2 regions of the Shewanella sp. VB17 genome follow, and region 2 is predicted to be linked to the other one. Evidence: predicted binding sites of a transcription regulator. Region 2 holds the regulator's gene; the other holds the start of a gene.
What was found. Region 2 encodes LexA, which represses DNA repair genes until DNA is damaged. Its sites were predicted from a motif close to TACTGTATNNNNATACAGTA; they were not measured.
Positions count from the first base shown of each region.

Region 1 (4,308 bases), 3.2 Mb from region 2:
GATGACAACAAAACTAGGCTTCTTTAAACGTGTAAAAGCATTAGACCTTCAGCAGAAAAAAGTATTCGCCATCGCTTTATGCCAGCGCATGTTGCCAAATTATCAACTTTTTTCTGAAGTCTGTGAATTTGGCGATCCTCAGGTATTAGACACAGTGCTAAACCTATTATGGCAATCAAGCTATGATTCAAAATTAAAGTTGAATATCGACATTTACTTAGAAAGATTGGAGCTTATAACACCAGATCCGGCTAATTTTGATGTGTACGGCGTTTATCCTGCTATGGATGCAACCACGGCATTGATCGCGCTGTTAAGTGCAATACAAAGCAAAGTCGAAGAAGATATTGTCAATATAAGTAAACTATCATCAAGTACAGTAGCCAATTACATCGAAGCGATTTCAGAAGTAGAACTTGATGAAGAGGCATTCGATGACTACATTTTTAATCATGAAGTTATGCTGGATGAAAAAGCTCTACAAGAAAATTTATTAGAGCTCATTGAAGATAATCCTAAACTTAACGCTGAGTTTATTAAGTCATTACGTAAAGATATTATCGATGCAGGTATATCCAATATTGGGATTGGTACACAAGAAAACTAACTTTTATACCCAAAACCTCAAGATGCTGAATCCTGCATCTTGAAGTCACTTGAGTATAAGCACCATTTAATTATTTATGAATAAAAATAACGGTGGGAATTAAAAACACAGATTAATACTACTCAAATAACCCCCTAACACCAGATCGAAAACAACGCTGATAATCAAAGTGAAACACTGTGCCAATGAAATGACGAAGTAAATTTAAACACGGCCTCTTTATATCCGTAGACCCAAGATCGTAGTCCACATGACACCCGTTATGGTACTTTAGTTCGGTACACACCCTATTTGGAATTACTGCTCATGTCCCCCATCCTTACCCCATTATTTACTGTTATCTTCATGATGCTCTTGGGATCATTAGTGCAAAAAATAAAACGACTTCCAGCCAATACAGATCTCGTCTTGAACCAGTATGTTTATTACGTGGCATTTCCTTCCATCATGTTAATTGTATTGGCGAAAACTCCCATAAACGAAATATTACAATGGGGATTTATTGCTGGTTACAGTCTCGCCATGATGATCACTTATCTACTGGTGATATTAATATCCAACCTTACTAATAAGGGACGTGCTGACTTAGCTGCATTAAGGGCACTAAACACGACATTCGGTAACACCGCTTTTATTGGGATGCCTATGTTGACCATGTTATTTCCCAAGCAAAGCAGTGCCCTGACAGCCGCTGCAATTGCAAGCTTATTATCTGTTATTATCTTCGCTTTAGCCCTTGTCTCTATTGAGCTATACCAAAAAAAAGTGACTGGAGTGAAAAAGGAAGTCGAACAGTACTCACCGCTGTTCACTATTATTCTTTCCTTAATGCACAACCCTGTCGTTATCGGCAGTAGTATTGGTATACTCCTATCTGCCACCCAATTCGAGCTATTTGATCCGCTCTCTATTGCGCTAAAGCAAATAGGCATGACATCTACTCCTTGTGCCCTCTTCGCTATCGGCATGGTTCTGGCTAAAGTGAACACACATCAGGACACTCCCGATAACAAAAAATCTCTTTGCAACACAATTATCGAGCTAAGTTGGATAAATTTGGCTAAATTATTCATCCAGCCAGTACTAGCCTATGTTTTACTGTCGGCTTTCAACGTCAAGGGAGATTATTTCATAATGGGTGTGTTATTAGCTGCGCTTCCGACCGCTGCGAGTGTCTTCCTATTAGCAGACAGATACCAAATTAAGGTCGTAATGAGTGCGCAAGCCATAATGCTAGGCACTATACTAAGTATGTTAACCTTGCCTTTAATCGAGAATGTGCTCCATTAAAAAATAGTATCCACTGAACACTAGGACGGCCCTATATTTACCTGTCCAAGCAGAAAAACATCAAGCTTTATGGCACGATTTTTCACACAAAGCTTTACTGTATATAATAACAGTATATACTGTTTATAAACACAGTATAACAAAGTGAAGGGATCACAGCATGCTTTGCCAACTTAGCATTAATAATTTTGCTATCGTTCGATTTCTCGAACTTGACTTTAAACCTGGAATGACCAGCATCACAGGTGAAACAGGTGCTGGTAAATCTATCGCAATTGATGCCTTAGGCTTATGTTTAGGTAACCGTGCTGATGCAACAACGGTTAGACCTGGTGCATCAAAAGCTGAAGTCAGTACAAGGTTTTCATTAAACGATGTTCCCTTAGCAAAGCGTTGGCTTGAAGATAATGATCTTGAATTAGAGCAAGAGTGTATTCTTCGACGAACAATCAATAGTGATGGACGCTCAAGAGCTTATATCAATGGTAATCCAGTCCCTCTCAGTCAGCTTAAAAGCCTCGGACAACTGTTAATTGGAATACATGGGCAACACGCTCATCATGCTATGCTTAAAAATGAGCATCAACTCACTTTACTCGATAGCTACGCTAATCACAGACTGTTACTTGAGGCGGTGTCCTCTGGATATCAACGCTGTAAACTCATAGAGAAGGAGTTAAAATCTCTGCAGCAAACTCAACATCAACGTATTGCTCGCAAACAGTTATTACAATATCAAGTCGAAGAGCTCAATGAATTTGCACTCAATAAAGGCGAGTTTGAGGACATTGAAGCTGAACATAAAAAACTGGCTAATGGTACCGCACTGGTAGAAGCATGCAAAAAACAACTCAGCATATTACAAGACAATGAACAAGCCAATATTGAATCACTTATTAATACTGGGATCACTCAAGCTCAGGAACTTGAATCATACGATCCCCATCTCAAAAGCGTGGTCACTATGCTCAATGAGGCCCTTATTCGGATCCAAGAAAGCAGTAATGAAATAGAGTGCTATTTAGATAAACTTGAACTAAATCCTGAGTATTTTGAAAAGCTTGAATTAAGGCTTTCACAATTAATGCAGCTATCACGTAAACATCAAGTTCTCCCAACGACACTCTACGATCATCATCAAGAACTGCTTACAGAACTCAATTCATTAGATTCCGATGAAAGTGCTTTGCTCCAATTAGAAGAGCAAGTTAATGCCAGTAAACAGAATTACTTAGTTCATGCTAACAAACTCAGTCAAAGCCGGATCCGTTATGCGAAAGAACTAAATAAAAAAGTGACTCAATCGATACATGAACTCAGTATGCCAAAAGGTAAATTCTGTATCGCTGTAACATTTAACCCAGAATCAATGTCGCTTAATGGCTGTGATAACATAGAGTTTCAGGTATCAACGAATCCAGGTCAGCCAATGCAGGCCATCTCTAAAGTCGCATCTGGTGGTGAACTTTCACGTATAGGCTTAGGCATACAAGTGATTACAGCCAAAAAAGTATCGACACCGACACTCATTTTTGACGAAGTCGATGTTGGGGTTTCAGGACCCACAGCTGCAGTTGTTGGCCGCATGCTTCGCACCTTAGGTGATTCAACTCAAGTGTTTTGTGTCACTCATTTGCCGCAAGTCGCTGGTAACGGTCATCAACATATGTTCGTCAACAAGCACAGTAAAGCAGGGAAAACAGAGACCTCTATGGTCTCGTTAAATAAATCCCAGCGTATCGAGGAACTCGCAAGGCTACTCGGTGGCGATGTGATAACCAGCAATACTTTAGCCAATGCTAAAGAACTATTACAAAGTTAATTATTCTTAATAATGCCCTCTTAAACGGTATCTCAAAACCACTTAAACATGCAGGATTTAATATGTTGAAGTGGAATACTTAAACTGAGACTAAATAAATATTATTTTTAGATCTGTTAACCTGTTCTCAAGCTCAATATCACAACTTGCTGGCGATAAATCTACTTTTTCACATCGGTTTAGCTCTATTTCAAATTTTTTATTAATGATTGCTTTAGTCAATGCTTTACAATCTATAGGATTTATGCCCTTTTCTTTAAAACATAACGGCTGCTGAAATCCCTTATCTGCATCGTTGGAAATAAGATACGCCCAATCATCGCCCCATGAATCAAGACCCAGAATATGCTCGCCAGTATCGGTAAAAACCTTAATTTGAGGGCCCAACTTAATGCCATAATTAAGGTGGTTTGTGGCCATAACTTTTAAATTACAATGTTGAAATTTTTCAACAGAATTAGATGATACAAGCTTAGAAGTAGAAACAGAATCTAATTGAAATGTAAGGTCTTTTTGACAGCCACTGATGAGAACAATACTCAACATAAATATTGACGTAGTAGAGGGGATCATTTCAGTACAAACCCTA
Region 1 covers NZ_JABRVS010000001.1:3,943,986-3,948,293, forward strand. Annotated here, with positions in the region: gene barA (two-component sensor histidine kinase BarA) at 1-27, shown strand, start outside; gene HQQ94_RS17030 (YjaG family protein) at 2-607, shown strand; gene HQQ94_RS17035 (AEC family transporter) at 914-1,897, shown strand; gene recN (DNA repair protein RecN) at 2,058-3,719, shown strand; gene HQQ94_RS17045 (hypothetical protein) at 3,810-4,292, opposite strand.
Region 1: the regulator LexA is predicted to act here: its motif matches at 1,993-2,012, upstream of recN (DNA repair protein RecN).

Region 2 (4,308 bases):
GTTATCCCAGGCGTTACGTTCATAAGTAATTACAGCTGCAATCTCTTGCGCTGTTAATTGTTTTGCGAAAGCTTGCATCGCCGTGCCTGTTTTACCATTAATGACTATTTCTAAGTGATCAGTTAACGGGCCGGTGGTTATTTTACTGGCTTTCATTGCAGGGAAAACGCCGGGTAAACCCATGCCGTTGGGTTGGTGGCAAGCGGCGCAGCGTGCCATATATACTTGCTCTCCTTGTGCCATGAGTTCCTCGATGCTTAAGGTTTGGCTTAAAGCGGCTTGGGCTTCTTTTGCGGCAGAATTGGCTTGATTTTTCTGTTCTGCTAACCAGATATCAAAATCTGCTTCAGAAACGGCTTCGACAACAATGGGCATGAATCCATGATCTTTACCACATAATTCAGCACATTGACCGCGATAAGTACCAGGTATGTCAATTCGGGTCCAAGCTTCATTAATAAACCCAGGATTGGCGTCTTTTTTAACGGCAAAAGCGGGTACCCACCAAGAGTGGATAACATCTTCGGAGGTCATTAAAAAACGGACTTTTTTATTGATGGGGAGCACTAATGGCTTATCAACTTCGAGGAGATAATTTTCACCTTTTATTTCAGTCCCTTCAATTTGGGTTCTTGGTGTTGAAAGTAGGCTATAAAATTCGATATCTTGGTCGAAATAGCTGTAGTGCCATTTCCATTGAGAACCGGTGATTTTGATGGTCAGATCGGCATCAGAAGGATCTTCCATTGCGATCAAGGTTTGAGTGGCAGGAATAGCCATTAAAATAAGAATGATGAAAGGCACAACAGTCCAAGCTATCTCGACTTTGGTACTTTCGTGAAAGTTGGCTGCAACAGCACCTTTGGATTTTCTGTGATTAATAATGGAATAGATCATCACACCAAAAACCAGGGCTCCGATCACGCAACAAATATATAAAATGATCATGTGCAGGCTATAAACCTTACCACTGATCTCTGTGACACCTTTGGTCATATTTAAGGGCATTTGTGATGCCACAACGGATGACGTAAACAGCAACGCCAAAAAGCAATACAGCGTTTTTTTCACTAGACTTCTCCTCTGTCAAAAAATAAGACAAAGAAGAGCCACACAGTAAGTCTCTGCTCTATGTAAACTCTTCAGTTCCCAAAAAAGCAACGATGACTTCAAAGCATGTTAGTGGTTTTACTTTTTATCGTGAAAGTAAGCAGTTTTATTAAATCACTGCCAGAATTACCCACATTCATACCTACGACTGAATATATCAGTTCCGATTTCTGCTAGGTAATACAATGCAGTTATATCACTGTGGATTGATTGACTTTGCAGACGACTAAATCGTTTGGATATAACAAATTATCGTTGTTATGCGACTAATTTACTTGGTGTTGCAATATTGATCAAGATTACTTTTTCGTATTTTAAAAATAAGTGATGATCCGTCTTTTAAATTTTATTACGTATGTATTTTTTGCATTGTTAAATAGGCCATTTATTCAAAATAAAGCCCCTGTTAGGGGCTTGAGTCAATCTCTTGGTTAATCTGCTAATGAACAGAGCAGAACCCCCTTTGTGGTATGGCAGTATTTAGCGTGTTGTTACGGTTATTTGCATATAAACTGGCATTGGTGTCTTCTATTACAATGCCTAAGGCTCGGGCGCTTTTAGCAACAATTTGAAGGCGGCGATTATCACGGGAATCTAAAGATTGAGTCCAGCATAATACGGCACTTGATGTGCCACTTGTTAGTGCTTTTTCCATTGCCCATAGTGTTTCGACTTCATCTTTGGCGTGGACCAATAGGACTCGATTCATGTTAAGGCCAGCGTCAGTTAACATTTTTTTGTAATCTATGTTTGGTGGATTGATCAATACTATCCATTGTCCTTGTTGGCTTAGCGTCGCGAGTTGAGCGCTGACTTTTTTGAGTTCGTTACGCCCTTGTGTGTGGGTCGTTATTGTTGTGACTGTGCTCGTTTGTAATTGTCTTGAGTGATTATTCTCATGTTCCAACCATAACCCTGGATGCCTAGGGCTATTACCTATGAGTGTATTCATTGCCAGTCACCGTTGCGAATAACGCCGACAGCTAATCCTTCAATACTGAGGCTTTGATTAGCCAAGTTGATGACTATGGGTGTGTAATCTTCATTTTCTGCGTGAAGATAAACAGTGTTGCCCTTTTTCTCAAAGCGTTTAACGGTGACATCATCTTCGACGCGAGCCACAATTATCTGACCATTTCGGGCCTGATCTGCTTTGTGGACAGCTAAAAGATCACCTTCAAGGATACCAATATTTTTCATACTATCGCCACGTACTCTCAAGAGAAAGTCGGCACTGGGATGGAACATGTTTGGATCAACTTTATAGCGCTGTTCTACATGTTCTTGAGCTAAAATAGGCTCTCCTGCTGCGACTTGTCCTATTAAGGGTAAGCCAGACTCTTCAGGTTCTTCGAGTTGAGTTAAGCGGATACCACGAGATGTGCCTGGGATAATTTCAATACAGCCTTTTTTAGCCAAGGCTTTTAGGTGCTCTTCTGCGGCGTTAGCACTTTTAAAACCTAAACGTGTGGCGATTTCCGCACGAGTTGGTGGCATACCTGTGTCAACAATATTGCACTTAATTAGTTCAAGGATTTCAGCTTGTCGTGGTGTCAATGGTCTCATGGTAAATCCTGTCTTTCTATACAGTAACTGTCAGTATATACAGTATTTCATGCAGTGCAAGTATTAACCAGTGTTAATCGTTTTTCTCTTCTTTATCGTTTGTTTTGTTTAACCCTTAGTCGATGGTGATAGATGATATTTGTCATTGAGCTGAGCTAATTTGGTGGATGTATCTATATCTGATACTCTATGTAGCCATTAAATTAAAATACATTGTATAAGAATAATGTCCAAACAAGATTCCCTTTGGTTTAAATCATTACGCTGGCTTCAAAATAAGTTAGTGCAGACGATTGTTGTACCGCAAGAACCGTTCAAGGACCTTAATTTAGATCCCGAGAGGCCCCTTGTTTATGTGATGAAAACTGAGTCTCTCAGTGATATTGCCGCCCTGAGTGAAATAACAGAAGGATTAGGCTTACCGAGCCCTTACGATCCGCTGGAGGTCGGCGGGGAATTAAGTCCTAGGGTGGTTTGTTTAGAAGCTGCCAAACCACTTATGGGCCAACGGAAAAGTAACGAATTCTTTCTTAGTAGTTTTATGAATTTGTTAAAGGCCCATAAAAGAAGTCCAGATCTTGATGTTCAACTTGTGCCAGTCAGTCTTTATTGGGGCAGAACGCCAGGTAAAGAAGATGACACGATGAAAGCTGCTGTCTTGGAGCGTGAAAACCCCACTTGGTTGCGAAAGTGTTTGATGATTTTGTTCTTGGGTCGACATAACTTTGTGCAATTTTCTAACTCTGTTTCAATTCGTAATATGGCAGATGAACACGGTACTGACAAACGTATTGCGCAAAAATTAGCGCGTGTAGCACGAGTGCATTTTAGTCGACAGCGTAAAGTGATGACAGGACCTGTTTTACCCAAAAGACAAGCTCTTTTTCATGCATTAGTCAGTTCTGAAACGCTGCAGAAAGCCATTCAAGAAGAGGTGGTAAGTAAGAAAATTTCTGAAGTTGAGGCCAGAGCCAAAGCGATGGAATATTTAGATGAAATCGCGGCGGATTACTCAGATAGTCTTGTGCGTATCACCGAACGTTTTTTAACCTGGCTATGGAATAAGCTCTATAAAGGCATCAATATTAAAGGTGCAGAGCAGATCAGGCAGTTACACCATGATGGTCATGAGATTATTTATGTCCCTTGCCATCGAAGTCATATGGATTATCTACTGCTTTCTTATATTCTTTATTACCAAGGTATGGTGCCTCCGCATATTGCTGCCGGTATCAACCTTAATTTTTGGCCTGCTGGGCCCATGTTCCGTCGAGGTGGTGCTTTTTTTATTCGCCGAAGTTTTAAAGGAAATAAATTATACACTGCCGTTTTTCGTGAATATTTGGATCAATTATTTACTAAAGGCTATTCAGTTGAATATTTCACTGAAGGTGGCCGCTCGAGAACTGGACGCCTGTTAGCACCTAAAACAGGGATGCTCGCCATGACGCTAAATAGCGTGCTGCGGGGGATGAAACGTCCGGTGACACTTGTCCCTGTTTATCTTGGTTATGATCATGTGATGGAAGTGGCGACTTACCACAAAGAATTAAGTGGCAAGAAGAAAAAGAAAGAATCGGTTTGGCAATTTTTCGGTGCGTTACGCAAGTTAGGTAACTTTGGTCAAGGGTA
Region 2 covers NZ_JABRVS010000001.1:771,976-776,283, forward strand. Annotated here, with positions in the region: partial or broken gene coxB (cytochrome c oxidase subunit II) at 1-1,071, opposite strand, end outside; gene HQQ94_RS03305 (cell division inhibitor SulA) at 1,550-2,062, opposite strand; gene lexA (transcriptional repressor LexA) at 2,059-2,676, opposite strand; gene plsB (glycerol-3-phosphate 1-O-acyltransferase PlsB) at 2,903-4,308, shown strand, end outside.